2 regions of the Allobosea sp. FBZP-16 genome follow, and region 1 is predicted to be linked to the other one. Evidence: riboswitches for the same ligand, from Rfam matches in the RefSeq annotation. Region 1 holds a riboswitch; the other holds the start of a gene.

What was found. Region 1 has a riboswitch for thiamine pyrophosphate ahead of CXY91_RS26855 (ABC transporter permease). Riboswitches for the same ligand answer to the same signal wherever they lie in the genome.
Region 2: another riboswitch for thiamine pyrophosphate. It lies ahead of thiC (phosphomethylpyrimidine synthase ThiC); the one in region 1 lies ahead of CXY91_RS26855 (ABC transporter permease).

What each region holds. Positions count from the first base shown of each region.
Region 1 is NZ_LNCQ01000055.1:27,370-34,831, forward strand. It holds gene CXY91_RS26845 (hypothetical protein) at 118-1,290, shown strand; gene CXY91_RS26850 (TenA family protein) at 1,349-1,996, shown strand; TPP riboswitch at 2,056-2,152, shown strand; gene CXY91_RS26855 (ABC transporter permease) at 2,253-2,996, shown strand; gene CXY91_RS26860 (ABC transporter substrate-binding protein) at 3,040-3,999, shown strand; gene CXY91_RS26865 (MFS transporter) at 4,178-5,401, shown strand; gene CXY91_RS26870 (NIPSNAP family protein) at 5,494-5,820, shown strand; gene CXY91_RS30405 (BPSL0067 family protein) at 6,115-6,516, shown strand; gene CXY91_RS26880 (STY0301 family protein) at 6,532-6,954, shown strand; tRNA gene CXY91_RS26885 (tRNA-Leu) at 7,036-7,122, opposite strand; gene CXY91_RS26890 (DUF1190 domain-containing protein) at 7,183-7,462, opposite strand, start outside.
Region 2 is NZ_LNCQ01000052.1:117,251-124,712, reverse strand. It holds partial or broken gene CXY91_RS26325 (OmpA family protein) at 1-844, shown strand, start outside; gene CXY91_RS26320 (hypothetical protein) at 968-1,255, shown strand; gene CXY91_RS26315 (hypothetical protein) at 1,325-1,525, shown strand; TPP riboswitch at 1,630-1,734, shown strand; gene thiC (phosphomethylpyrimidine synthase ThiC) at 1,813-3,690, shown strand; gene thiO (glycine oxidase ThiO) at 3,696-4,697, shown strand; gene thiS (sulfur carrier protein ThiS) at 4,666-4,863, shown strand; gene CXY91_RS26295 (thiazole synthase) at 4,867-5,637, shown strand; gene CXY91_RS26290 (HesA/MoeB/ThiF family protein) at 5,652-6,623, shown strand; gene CXY91_RS26285 (hydroxyethylthiazole kinase) at 6,663-7,424, shown strand; gene thiE (thiamine phosphate synthase) at 7,427-7,462, shown strand, end outside.

The DNA of each region.
Region 1 (7,462 bases):
CATTGTCGCGGCCCGTGCGGCGCCATGATCGTGCCACCCTCGCCCCTAGATTGACGCGTCCCCGAACGGCGCAGCCGCGATCGACCGTGGCGCGCCCGTCCCTGGAGACTTGATCCGATGCTCGCCCGTTCCGTGCTCGTGACCCCGCTGCTGCTGGCGCTCGCCGGCCCCGCCCTCGCCCAGACCACCACGACGACACCCGCCACCGAACCGGCCACTGCTGCGGGCAAGGCGCCCGACGCCTGCCGCCTGCTGCCGCAGGCCGATCTGGAGGCGCTCTTTCCCGGCCGACCGATAACCGCCAAGGGGCCGACGCTGAGCCCGATCAGCCGCGGCCCGCAATATGCCGAGAGCTGCATGTACTCGGTGAAGCTGCCGAGCCCGACCTCGAAGCTCGACCATGCCCGCTTCGCCTCGGTCACGGTGATCCGCTGGGATGGCGTCGCCAGGGGCCGCGAGACGCCGGCTCAGGCCTTCGCCTCGATCAAGGCGACGCGAGAGAAGGTCGCGGCCGATCCCAAGATCACGCTCAAGCTCGAGCCGGTGAGCGGCATCGGCGACGAAGCCTTCCAGGAAACCAACTCCTCGAGCGTGGTGATCCGCGCCCGCAAGGACGACCTGATCTACGCTGTCTCGCTCGACCTCTATTCCGAGCAGACCGCGCCGAACGCGCTCGCTTTGGCGAAGCAGGCCGCTGCACGGTGGCAGGGCGGCACCGGCATGGTCGACACGACCCTGCAGGTGGCGACGAACAGTGCCGTGACCGTGCCGGCGGACACCCGCCCCTCCTCCGTCGCCCCGGTCGAGCAGTGGCCGGATGCCTGCGCGCTGCTGACGCCCGAGGAGATCAAGGCCACCTTCCCCGGCATGACCATCGGCGATCCCCGCAAGCTGATGGGCAAGATCACCCATGAGAGCCGCGAGAACCGGCAGGAAGCGCTGCCGAACCCGATCGGCTGCCAGTTCGACGCCAAGCGCACTGTCGAGAAGGACGGCAAGCGTACGATCGAGCTCAACCAGATCCAGGTCAGCGTCCGCAATGTCGCCGCCAACGAGGATCTCTCGAAGCGCTGGTTCCAGAGCGCGATCAAGGTGTCCGAGGCGAAGACGCCGGTTGCGGGCCTGGGCGACGAGGCGGCGCTCGACATCATGAACCGCATCCATATCCGCAAGGGCCCGACGACGGTCGAGGTCCGCGTCTCCGGCGGCGAGCGCGATCAGGCCTTGCATGATCAGGCGAAGCAGCGCGTGGGCGAGCTCGCCAAGATCGTCGCGGCGCGGCTGAAATAGCGTGCGGTAGTAGCGGCGACGCTGATAGGGAAATCGCGATCAGCGAAAGGCCAAGCTCATGACCGAACGTTTCACCGAGACCCTGCGCCAGGCCAGCCAGCCGGCCTGGTCGCAATGCGTCGGCCATCGCTTCGTGCGCGAATTGCTGGACGGCTCGGTCTCCGACGCGGTCATGATCCGTTATCTCGTGCAGGATCACCGCTTCATCGACAGCTTCCTGACCCTGCTCGGCGGCGCGCTCGCCAGCGCCGACAGCTTCGAGGCCCGCATCCGCTTCGGCCGCTTCATCGGCATGGTCAGCGGCGAGGAGAACACCTATTTCCTGCGCTCCTTCGAGGCGCTCGGCGTGAGCGAGCAGGATCGCACGGCTCCGCCGGACAGCAAGGCGACCGCCGGCTTCAAGGCGATCATGCGCGAGGCCGCCGCGACGCGCTCCTACGCCGCCGCCCTCTCCGTGCTGGTCGTCGCCGAATGGCTCTATCTCGACTGGGCGCAGCAGGCCTCGCAGCCGCTGCCGGCGAGCTTCATTCATGCCGAATGGATCACCCTGCACGACAATCCCGACTTCCGCGACTTCGTCGGCTTCCTGCGGAGCGAGCTCGATCGCGTTGGCCCAAGCGAGGCGGAAACGAGCCGGGACTTCTTCCTGCGCGCGGTCGCGCTGGAGAAGGCGTTCTTCGATTCGGCCTATGACGGCAAAGCCTGACCCGCACGGGCTGTTCTGAGACAGGCGTGACAGCCGCCGGCCGCTCTGTCACAAGGACGGTCGAGAGACGGGGGCGTTCGCCGCAGGGCGAGCTGAGAAGCACCCTTCGAACCTGAACCAGATCATGCTGGCGGAGGGAGTCGCTCGGGGCAGCCCTTGCAAGCGCTTCTCCCCGCGCCGCCTTCCACCGGAAAGGCGGATTTTGACGACGCAGGACGCGACAGAGCGAAGGCCGGCTCCCGGCGCGAAACCGGTGATGGCCGCGCTCGCCCTTGCCTTGCGCACGGTTCTCGTCCTGATACTCGTCTGGCAAAGTGCGATCTGGCTGTTCCAGCCGCCGCGCTACATCCTGCCCTCGCCGCTCGATGTCGCCCTGGCCTTCCAGCGCCAGCCCGGCTTCCTCTTCAACAACAGCCTGACGACCATCGCTGAGATGGCGCTCGGCTTCGTGCTCGGCTCGGCGTTCGGCGCGCTGACGGCGCTAGCGATCGTGGCGCTGCCGCGGCTCGGGCGCCTGCTCTGGCCGATCCTGCTGGTGCTGCAATCCTTCCCGGTCTTCGTCATCGCGCCATTGCTGGTCGTCTGGTTCGGCTTCGGCATGGGCTCGAAGGTGATCATGGCGACGATCATCATCTTCTTTCCCGTCGCCTCCGCCTTCACCGACGGCCTGCGCCGGACCGACCCGGAGCTGATCGACGCCACCGCGCTGACCACGGCGACGCACTGGCAGACGCTGCGCTATGTCCGCCTGCCGCTGGCGATGCCGAGCCTGCTCACCGGCCTCAGGGTCGCGGCCCCGCTCGCGCCGCTAGGCGCGGTGATCGGCGAGTGGGTCGGTGCCTCGGCCGGGCTCGGCTTCGTCATGGTCCAGGCCAATGCCCGCATGCAGACCGACACGGTCTTCGCCGCGATGACCGTGCTCGCCGTGCTCAGCCTCGTCCTGCGCCATCTCGTCGATGCGCTCGGCCCGCGCCTCATTCCCTGGGCGAGCGAGCCGTGACGCCGCCTCGTTTCAAGCCGATCTCGCAGAAGGATTTCGCCTGATGACCCTCCGCGCCCTCACCCGACGCGCTCTGCTCGCCAGCGGCCTCGCTTTGGTCGCCGGCCTCGCCGGCCCGGCCCGCGCCGCCGATAAGCTCACTGTGATGCTCGAATGGTTTGTCAATCCGGATCATGCGCCGCTGGTCGTCGCGCAGCAGCTCGGGCTGTTCAAGGAGGCCGGGCTCGAGGTCACGATGGTGCCGCCATCCGACCCCTCGGCCGTGCCGCGCCTCGTCGCCGCCGGCCAGGCCGATATCGGCATCCACTACCAGCCCAATCTCTATCTCGACCATGCCGCCGGCATCCCGATCGTCCGCGTCGGTACATTGGTCGAGACGCCGCTCAACAGCGTCATCGTCAAGGCCGATGGCCCGATCAAGAGCCTCGCCGACCTCAAGGGCAAGACGGTCGGCTATGCCGTCTCCGGCACCGAGACCACCCTGCTCGGCCAGATGCTGGCCAAGGCCGGCCTCAAGCTCGACGACGTCAAGCTGGTCAACGTCAACTTCGCACTCTCGGCCGCGCTGATCGGCGGGAAGGTCGACGCCACCATCGGCGGCTACCGCAATTTCGAGCTGACCCAGATGAAGCTCGAAGGCCATCCCGGCACCGCCTTCTATCCGGAGGAGCACGGCGTTCCCGCCTATGACGAATTGATCCTGATCACCCGCCGCGACGCCGTCGGTGACAGCCGCCTGCCCCGCTTCCTCGCCGCCATCGAGAAGGCGGCGCTCTATCTCACCAACCACCCGCAGGAAGCCTGGAAGCTCTTCATCGCCGCCCACCCCGATCTCGACGACGCGCTCAATCGCCAGGCCTGGACCGACACGCTGCCGCGCTTCGCCAAGCGCCCGCGCGCCCTCGACCAGGGCCGCTATGAGCGCTTCGGCACCTTCCTCGTCGAGCGCGGCCTGATCCAAAAGGCCCCGGCGCTCGCCGAGATCGCCGGCGAAGTGAAATAGCGGGCGGATCGCGGCGGCGGCCCTCGACCGCCGCCGCGCCCGATCCCGCGTCCACATCAGGGCGGACCTGTGCTGTGGGCTCTGGGTTTTCAGCCGAACACGGTGGTATGAGCCGGCTTTGCAGCTATCGGGCGGCCCTCGCCCGCCATCCAAGCTTGCGCCCGGATCGATCATCCGCATGAACGTCAGCCAGCCGATCGCACAGACCCGCCGCGCCGACCTGCCGGTGCTGTTCGTGCTCAGCGCGACGCATCTGCTCAACGACATGATCCAGTCGCTGATCCCGGCGATCTACCCGATCATCAAGACGGCCTACGCGCTCGATTTCGGCCAGATCGGCCTGATCACGCTGACCTTCCAGATCACCGCCTCGCTGCTGCAGCCGGTCGTCGGCCATTACACCGACAAGAACCCGATGCCCTATTCGATGGTCGTCGGCATGGGCTGCACCCTGACCGGGCTGATCGGCCTCGCCTATGCCGGCAGCTATGCGCTGCTGCTGATCTCTGCCGCCTGCGTCGGCCTCGGCTCGTCGATCTTCCATCCGGAGGCGACCCGCATGGCCCGCAACGCCTCGGGCGGCCAGCAGGGACTGGCGCAGGGCATCTTCCAGGTCGGCGGCCAGAGCGGCGGCGCCCTCGGCCCGCTGCTCGCCGCCTTCATCATCGTCCCGCGCGGCCAGGCCAGCGTCGCCTGGTTCTCGGCCGCGGCCCTGCTCGCCATGATCCTGATGGTGTGGACGGCGCGCCGCTATGCCGAGCTGAGCAAGGCGGCCGCTGCCGCCGCTGCAGCGAAGCCCGCCAAGGCCGCGGCACCCGCCCCGGCGGCGCCTGCGCACACCAAGGGCCAGATCGCCTTCGCGATCACCATCCTGGTGATCCTGCTGTTCTCGAAGAACGCCTATTCGTCGAGCTTCAGCTCCTATTACACCTTCTATCTGATTGGAAAGTTCGGCATCTCGGTGCAGGGCTCGCAGCTGATGCTGTTCCTCTTCCTCGCGGCCGCCGCCGTCGGGGCGCTCGCCGGCGGCATCATCGGCGACCGGATCGGCCGCAACCGCATCCTCTGGTTCTCGATCCTCGGCGCCCTGCCCTTCTCGCTGATGCTGCCCTTTGCCGACCTGTTCTGGACCGGCGTGCTGACGGTGGTGATCAACCTGATCATGGCGAGCTCCTTCGCCGCGATCCTGATCTACGCGATGGAGCTGATGCCGGGCCGGATCGGCCTGATCGGCGGCCTGTTCTACGGACTCTCCTTCGGGCTCGGCGGCCTCGCGGCGGCGATCCTCGGCGAGGTCGCCGACTGGATCGGCATCGAGGCGGTCTACCGGATCTGCGCCTTCCTGCCGGCGATCGGCCTCCTGGCCTGGTTCCTGCCGAAGGTGGAGCACAAGCGGGGCTAGACCGCGCGACCGGGGCTGGGCCACTCTATCGGAACAGACTAACCTTGCGGCCAGTTGCCCTCAGCAAGACCAATGACAGGACGTGATTTTCGATGATCTACGAAATGCGCGTGTATCGCTGCCTGCCTGGTCGGCTTCCGGCTTTGCTCGAGCGCTTTGACAAGGCCACGCTGAAGCTGTGGGACAAGCACGGTATCCGGCAAGCCGGATTCTTCACCACGCTGATCGGGGAGTCTAATCGCGACCTGACCTATTTCCTGGCCTGGGAATCGCTCGCCGAGCGCGAGACGAAATGGACGGCGTTCGCGACCGATCCGGAGTGGACCGAGGCACGCACCAGGAGCGAAGCGGACGGCCAGATCATCGAAAACGTCGTCAGCCAGATTTTGGCGCCGACGGCCTTCTCCGCGGTCAAATAAGCTCCGGACAGGCGATTGCCAGTGCCAGGACAAAAGCAGCAAGGGCGATATCGCCCCTGCTGCCAGGTGAGTTGAAGGCCTTGCGGTTACGCAGTTCGGCCGATGCAAATCAATCCAAATTTTGAACTCGCCCGCGGAGGTATAAATTTCGCGTCCCAGCGGCTGTTACTGCCGATAGTCGGTCAAATGTGCACAATGGCTCCAAAGGCCGGGCGCCAAAGTTACGTAGTTTCCTTATGAAGGAACGCGCCGGCTCAGAGCGCCCCGCGATTTAAGTATTTCACGAGGTCCAGCATGGAGCACATTCTAAAACCAGAGAGCGGCAAGACGCTCGAGCAAAGCTATGCTGGAACCTCCTATACCAACGCGAAAGGCAATGCGGAGTGCGTCGAGTTCATCCAGCAGACGCTCAAAGCCCCGCAGACCAAGTTCTGGATTGAGGGGCGCAAGGTCACCAAGGACGGCCCCGTGCTTCCGGTCGGCACGGCCATCGCGACATTCGTCGACGGAAAATATCCGCAGACCGGCAGCACCGGCAAGCACGCGGCGATCTACCTCGGTCAGGATGCCACCGGGATTCAGGTCCTCGATCAATGGCGCGCGCAAGGGGAGGTCAGACGTCGTACAATTCGCTGGACACCGACGAAATCGGGATTGAGCAACGACGGCAACGCGTTTTCAGCGATCGAATGGTAGCGGGGCGATAGCGGCATGAGCAGGATTTTGATGGCAGCGGGACTGTTCGTGGTCCTCGCCGGCGAGGCGCTCGCGGCGCCGCAATGCCCGGCCGAAGTTGAGACGCAGCAGCAGCTCACCGCGGCCATTCCGGGCTGGCGCGATCTGCGCAACAAGACGCCGCATCGCGTCAGCCAGGTCACCTTCTACGACGGCCAGCCGAGCGAGCAGGTCAGCCTGGCCCCGGATGCGACACGGAAGGTCAGGGATCGCGAGGTCTCGACCTGGCAGTTCGCGAGCTCTTCCGAACGCCGAATCTGGATCGAATGCGGCTATGCCGGCACCTCGATCTCATTGGCCCAGGAGCTTCCGGCCGGCACGAAGAGCTGTTCCGTCACCTACAATCCAAAAGTCCGCCTGTCGGGCCTGCCGCGGATCGAGCAGCTGGAGTGCAAGTAGGCTTCCGCTGAGCCAAAGGGTTTCCCGCGCGTATGGGCTGGCCTCTTCGTCTCGGGCTGGCCCTCCCGCAAAGGGGCATGATGGTGCGGACGGCGGGGATCGAACCCGCATGCCGTTTCCGGCGAGGCATTTTAAGTGCCTTGCGTCTACCAGTTTCGCCACGTCCGCGCGGCGAGACTGGTTAGCGATACCAGCGCCCGGCGACAAGCGCCGGTTGCGCATCTGTCCTCAGCGCCGATGCGCCGGCTTGTACCATTCGACGCCGTCGGGATCGACATACAGCCCGGGCGCGACGTCGGAGCCGATCTTCTTCTCCTGCATCGGCACGCGCACCGTATCGTCGCGGTCGCCGCGGCGGATATAGGGGCCGCTCGCCTGCTGGTGCTGGCCGCCGCCGCCCATCACCGCCCGGCGGGCCGCGACCTTGTCGTCGAGCGCCGCGACCTGACGCGCCGAGAAGGCGACCTTGCCCGTGCCCTCGATGATCGGAAAGGCCTTGCCCTGGGCG
Region 2 (7,462 bases), on a different contig from region 1:
CACCATCATCCGCGAGCCCGGCCGCACCATCATCCGCGGCGACGACGATCGCGTCATCATCCGCCGCGACGAGACGCAGCGCTTCCGCGATCTCGGCCTCGACACCCGCAGCGAGCGACGCGGCGAGGAGACCGTTACGATCTATGATCGCCCGGACGGCACGCAGATCGTCACGGTGACCGATGCCGAGGGCCGGCTGATCCGCCGCTCGCGGCGCGAGCGCGACGGCGGCGAATTCGTCATCATCGACAATGTCCGCCGCGACGGGCCGCAGGCCCGCTTCGCCGAGGAGGTCGTCGAGTTGCCGCCGCCGCCGCTGCGCATCCCGCGCGAGCGCTACATCGTCGATGCCGAACGCGCCGACGAGCGGCTGATCTACGAGACGATCACCGCGCCGCCGGTCGCGCCGGTGCCGCGCCGCTATACGCTGGACGAGGTCCGCTACTCGCCCGATCTGCGCGCCCATATGCGCAGCGTCGACATCGATACGATCAACTTCGACTCCGGCTCCTGGACGGTCACACCTGATCAGGCCGGGCGCCTGCGGGTCATCGCCGACGCGGTACGCCAGGCGGTCGAGCGCGCGCCCAACGAGGTCTTCCTGGTCGAGGGCCATACCGACGCGGTCGGCACCGATGTCGACAACCTCTCGCTGTCGGATCGGCGGGCGCAATCCGTCGCCGAGATACTGACCCGCGATTTCGGCATCCCGGCCGAGAACCTGACGACGCAGGGCTATGGCGAGCAGTACCTGAAGATCCAGACACAGGGTGATTCCCGCGAAAACCGGCGCGTGACGCTGCGCCGAATCACGCCGCTGCTCACTGGACAGAACCAGCAGTGACGCAGGCCGGGGCGGCTCCGGCCGCTCCGGCTTTTGTGATCGGCAACCCGGAACAATCCCCACGTCGCTCCGGTTCCTCCCGCAGGCGGGCTCGCCTCGCGCCTGCCTGACTGGAGGAATGCCATGCGCAAGAACTCATGGATTCTGCTCGGATTGCTCGCCATGGGGCTGCTGGGGGCGGAAGCCGCTGCCGCTCAGTCCGTTCCGTCGGAGACGCAGCGTCAGCGCGCACCCGGCGTGCCGATGTCGCCGAATGCGGGCGAGGTTCAGAAGCTCGAGCCGCGCTCCGATCGCGTCGAGGCGCGGCGCGAGCGGCAGCAGCTTGCACGCGATCGTTCCGGCCCGCCGGAACCGAACCGCGAGATTCCGATGCCGAAGCCGGTGCCTTCGATCATCGCACCGACTCGTTAGAGCTCGCCGCTTCGGGTTTAGATTCGGGTAAGGCTCGCCGCCTATGGTCCGCGACGAGGAGCCATGCCCATGAGCGAGATGTCGGTCGCGATCGCCCAGAGCCTGATCAGCATGAAGTCGGCTGCGACGCAGCAGGCGCTGCAGCTGGAAATGGTCAAGCAGAACGCCGATTCCGACCAGGCGCTGGTCGCCCTGCTGCAGCAGGCATCCGAGCAGCAGCAGGCGATGCTCCCTGCCGGCCAGGGCGGCAATCTCGACATCACCGCCTGATTTTTTCGATCCCGCCAGCTGTGTTGTCTCCTGCGCATGGCAGCGCGGCGTTTGATCGTGCTCCTTTGCCGGTTGCGCCGAGGTCGCGACGGTTCTAACCTCCGCCTCGTTCCGAGGGGTGCTCGATAAGAGCTGAGATGGCCTGACGGCCGAACCCATCGAACCTGATCCGGGTCATACCGGCGGAGGGACTGGAACGCGGCTGCGCCACAAGTGCATCCGCAGACAGCGACTGGACCGTCAGACGCCCCGGATCTCCTGAACCTGACAGGGAGGAGATCCTAAAGATGAACGCCCACACCAAGCCGCAGAAGAACAGCGTCAAGGCCGCACCGCAGACGGTGACCACCGGCCCGATCATCGGCTCGCGCAAGATCTATGTCGCCGCGCCCGAGCATCCCGACATGCGCGTGCCCTTCCGCGAGGTCGTGCTGACCACCGACGCCGAGCCGCCGGTGCGCATCTACGACCCTTCAGGCCCCTATACCGAGACCGATGCGAAGATCGACCTCAACGCCGGCTTGGTGCAGCCGCGCCGCGCCTGGCTCGATGCGCGCGGCTTCGAGACGGTGCCCGGCCGCGCCGTCACTGCCGCCGACAACGGCAATATCTCGGCCGAGCAGCTCGTTCCCGCCTGCCCGGCGCAGCGCCCGATCCTCGAGGCCAGGGCCGGCCAGATGGCGACCCAGTACGAGTTCGCCAAAGCCGGCATCGTCACCCCCGAGATGATCTACGTTGCCCATCGCGAGAATCTCGGTCGCGCCGCCATGCTGGACGGTGCCCGCGAGCGCCATGCCGATGGCGAGAGCTTCGGCGCCTCGGTCCCGGAATTCGTCACGCCGGAATTCGTCCGCGACGAGATCGCCCGCGGCCGCGCCATCATCCCCGCCAACATCAACCACCCCGAACTGGAGCCGATGGCGATCGGCCGCAATTTCCTGGTCAAGATCAACGCCAATATCGGCAATTCGGCCGTGACCTCGGGCGCCGCCGAGGAGGTCGAGAAGCTGGTCTGGGCGATCCGCTGGGGCGCCGACACGGTCATGGATCTCTCCACGGGGCGCAACATCCACAACATCCGCTCCTGGATACTCAGAAACTCGCCGGTCCCGATCGGCACCGTGCCGATCTACCAGGCGCTGGAGAAGGTCGGCGGCGATCCGATCAAGCTCGACTGGGAGGTGTTCAAGGACACGCTGATCGAGCAGGCCGAGCAGGGCGTCGACTATTTCACCATCCATGCCGGCGTAAGGTTGCCCTATGTGCCGCTGACTGCCAGCCGCGTCACCGGCATCGTCTCGCGCGGCGGCTCGATCATGGCGCGCTGGTGCCTGGCGCATCACAAGGAGAGCTTCCTCTACGAGCGCTTCGACGAGATCTGCGAGATCATGCGGCGCTACGACGTCTCCTTCTCGCTCGGCGACGGCCTGCGCCCCGGCTCGATCGCCGACGCCAACGACCGCGCCCAGTTCGCCGAGCTGGAGACGCTGGGCGAGCTCACCAAGGTCGCCTGGGACAAGGGCTGCCAGGTGATGATCGAGGGCCCCGGCCATGTGCCGATGCACAAGATCAAGGAGAACATGGACAAGCAGTTGCGCGAATGCGGCGAAGCGCCGTTCTATACGCTCGGACCGCTGACCACCGACATCGCGCCGGGCTACGATCACATCACGTCGGGCATCGGCGCGGCGATGATCGGCTGGTTCGGCTGCGCCATGCTTTGCTATGTCACGCCGAAGGAGCATCTCGGCCTGCCCGATCGCGACGACGTCAAGACTGGCGTCATCACCTATCGGATCGCCGCCCATGCCGCCGACCTCGCCAAGGGCCATCCGGCGGCCAAGCTCAGGGACGACGCGCTCTCGCGCGCCCGCTTCGACTTCCGCTGGGAGGACCAGTTCAACCTGGCGCTCGATCCCGACACGGCCCGCGCCTTCCATGACGAGACGCTGCCGAAGGACGCCCACAAGGTCGCGCATTTCTGCTCGATGTGCGGGCCGAAATTCTGCTCGATGAAGATCACCCAGGATCTGCGCGCGGAGGTGCAGGCGATGGGCGACAATGAGCGCGCGGCGCTCGAAGCCATGGCTTCCCAGGGGATGGCGGAAAAGTCGCAGGAGTTCCTGAAGCAGGGCGGCAATCTCTATCTGCCGGCGGCGGAGTAGCGACCATGCGTGTCGCTGTGATCGGGGCCGGCGTCGCTGGCCTCGTGACGGCGCTTGAGCTGGCCAAGCGGGGCATCTCGGTCAGCGTGTTCGAACGCGGTGCTGCGCTCGGCGAGCAGGCCTGCTCCTGGGCGGCCGGCGGCATGCTGGCACCCTGGTGCGAGCGCGAGAGCGCCGAAGAGGCTGTCGTCACTTTGGGCCGGCAGGCGCTCGACTGGTGGCCGCGCCATTATGCCGGCACGCTCGCCCAAGGCACGCTCGTGCTCGCTCCGGCGCGCGATGCCGGCGAGCTGACGCGCTTCTCGGCCCGGACATCCGGATACGAACGGCTCGACGCCGAGGGCGTCGCTGCGCTGGAGCCCGATCTCGCCGGCCGCTTCCGGCAGGGCCTGTTCTTCGCGCAGGAGGCTCATCTCGATCCGCGCCGCGCGATGGCGGCTCTAGTCGAGGCGCTGCAGGCGGCCGGCGTGCCGATCCACTACGGCGTCGAGGCAGACGAGGCGGCGCTCGATGCCGACCGCATCATCGATTGCCGTGGCCTCACGGCACGCGACCGTCTGGGCGCATTGCGCGGCGTCCGCGGGGAGATGCTGGTGCTGCGCACGGACGAGATCAGGCTGAGCCGCCCGGTCCGGCTGCTGCATCCGCGCATTCCGCTGTATGTCGTGCCGCGCTCCGACGGGCATTTCATGATCGGCGCGACGATGATCGAGAGCGATGATCGCCGTCAGGTCAGCGCCCGCTCGGCGATCGAACTGCTCAGCGCCGCCTATGCGCTGCATCCGGCGCTCAGTGAGGCCGAGATCGTCGAATTGCGCGCCGATGTCCGCCCGGCCTTTCCCGACAACCTGCCGGGGATCGTCGAGGATGGCCGGACCTTACGCGTCAACGGCCTGTTCCGCCATGGCTTCCTGCTCTCGCCGGCTCTGGCCGGGCAGGTGGCCGATCGTCTCCTCGCATCAAGGGAGCTGCCCGATGCGCATCATCGTCAACGGCGACACGCGTGAGGTCGCCACCCCCGTTCTGGCCGAGGTGCTGGCCGAATTGGGCTATGCCGGCGCGGTCGTCGCCACGGCCGTGAACGAGTCGTTCGTGCCCACCGGTGCGCGGGCGCGGACGATTCTCGCGGACGGTGATCGGCTCGAGATCCTCGCGCCAATGCAGGGAGGCTGAGCGATGGAGTTCTATGGCTTCACCCCGCGTTCGCGCCTCTTTCTGGGCACGGCGCAATATCCTTCGCCGGCCGTGCTGCAGCGAGCGGTCGAAGCGGCCGGCGTCGACGTCGTCACGGTCTCGCTGCGGCGCGAGGCCGGGCGACTTGGCGGCGGCCAGGATTTCTGGGCATTGATCCGCGGCCTCGGCGTCAGGGTTCTGCCGAACACCGCCGGCTGCCACTCGGTGAAGGAAGCGGTGACGACGGCGCAGATGGCGCGCGAGGTTTTTGGTACGCCCTGGATCAAGCTGGAGGTGATCGGGGAGGCCGACACGCTCCAGCCCGATGTCTTCGGGCTGGTCGAGGCGGCCCGCATCCTCTGCGCAGAGGGCTTCGCGGTCTTCCCCTATATGACCGAGGACCTCGTCGTGGCCGAGCGGCTGGTCGAGGCCGGCTGCCGGGTGCTGATGCCCTGGGGCGCGCCGATCGGTACCGGCAAGGGCCTGAACAACCCCTATGGCCTGAGGGCGCTGCGGGCGCATTTCCCCGATGTCGCGCTCATCGTCGACGCCGGCATCGGCCTGCCCTCGCATGCGGCCGCGGCGATGGAACTCGGCTACGACGCGGTGCTGCTCAACACCGCCGTGGCCAAGGCCGGCGATCCCGCCGCGATGGCAGTCGCCTTCGCCCGCGCCGTCGAGGCCGGACGCCTCGCCTTCGAAGCCGGGCCGATGGAGCCGCGCGACATGGCTGCGCCATCGACGCCGGTGCTCGGCCGCGCCTTGCTCGGCTGACCAGGGAGGGAGCCATGACCGAACGCTATGCCCGCCAGATCGTCATGCCGGAGATCGGCCCCGAGGGACAGGCGCGGCTGGCGCGCACGCGCATCCTCGTCGTCGGCGCAGGCGGCCTCGGCTGTCCCGTATCGTCCTATCTCGTCGGCGCCGGTATCGGCCGCTTGCTGCTGGCCGATCCCGACCGCGTCGAGGAGAGCAATCTGCACCGCCAGCCGCTCTACCGTATGGGCGACGTCGGACGGCCGAAGGTCGAGGCGGCGCGCGAGGCGCTCGCCGCATACAATCCCGGCGTAGAGGTCGAAGCGCTGGCGCTCAGGCTCGCGCCCGACAACGTCACGGAACTGGTGGCGCGTGTCGATATCGTCGTCGATGCCGCCGACAGTTTCGCTGCGACCTATGTTCTGAGCGACGCCTGCTGCGAGGCCGGCAAGCCGCTGATCAGCGCCTCGATCGTCGGCACCGCCGGCTATGTCGGCGCCTTCTGCGGTGGCGGGCCGAGCTATCGCGCCGTCTTCCCGGAAATGCCGGCCCGCGCCGCCGATTGCGCCACGGCCGGTGTGCTCGGCCCGGCCGTCGCCACCCTCGGCCTGCTGCAGGCACAGATAGCCTTGCTGCTGGCGCTTGGGCTGGAGCCGTCACCGCTCGGTCGCGTGATCAGCTTCGACGCACGCCGCCTGGGCTTCGGCGGCTTCTCCTTCGCCGGGGCGCCGGAGCCGCTTTCGGGTTCTTTTCCCTTCATTGCGCCCTCGCAGCTGTCGGCCAGTGATATCGTGGTCGAGCTACGCGGTGTCGAGGAGGCACCTGTTGCAGCCGCTCCGGATGCGATCAGGCTGACGGTCGATGAGATAGACCGGCTGTCGCTGAATGACGCTGAGGGCCGGCGCGTGGTGCTCTGCTGTCGCAGTGGTATCAGGGCGGCGCGAGCGGCCGGTCGGCTCGCCGCGCGCGGCACCACCGACCTTGCCCTGATGGCGCTGGGCTAGATTCTGTCCATATCCCTTGGCGAGCCCGATGGAGACAAGATGACGAGCGACACCACCGAGATCGCGCTGGCGCGAACCCTGCAGCCGCAGGAGGTCGCCTCCGTTCTCGCGCGTGTGACGGAGATCCGCCCGCGCGTGCAGTGCCTGACCAACACGGTGGCGCAGAACCTCACCGCCAACATGCTGCTCGCCTTCGGCGCGATCCCCTCGATGGCGATCCATGTCGACGAGGTCGCGGCGATGGCGGAGGGGGCCGGCGCGATCCTGATCAATATCGGCACGATCAACGCGGAGAGCGAGCTCGCCATCCCCAAGCTGCTGAAAGTGGCGCGTGATCATGGGAAGCATGTGGTCTTCGACCCGGTCTTCGTCGAGCTCTCGCCGCTGCGCCGGCACATCGCCGGGCAGGTGCTGCGCCTGCCCGACATCCTGGTGCGCGGCAACGCCACCGAGATGGCGGCGCTCTCCGTCGATCTCGCCGCCGCAAAGGGCGTGACCCGCGTCACCACCGGCAAGGTCGACCGGATCGAGAACGAGTCGGCGAGCTTTTCCGTTGCGCATGGCCATCCGCTGATGACCAGGGTCACCGGCATCGGCTGCGCCGCCGGCGCGCTGATCGCGGCCTGCTGCGCGGTCGAGGCGAACAAGGCGGTCGCGGCGGCGGCGGCCTTGACCGCCTATGGCATTGCCGGCGAAATCGCCGCCGAGCGCTGCCGCGGCCCCGGCAGCTTCGAGGTCGAGCTGATCGACGCGGTCGCGGCGATGGACGCGGCGACATTGGCTGCGCGGATGGGAACCTGACGATGAGCGTCGATATCACCCTCTACGGCATCGTCGAT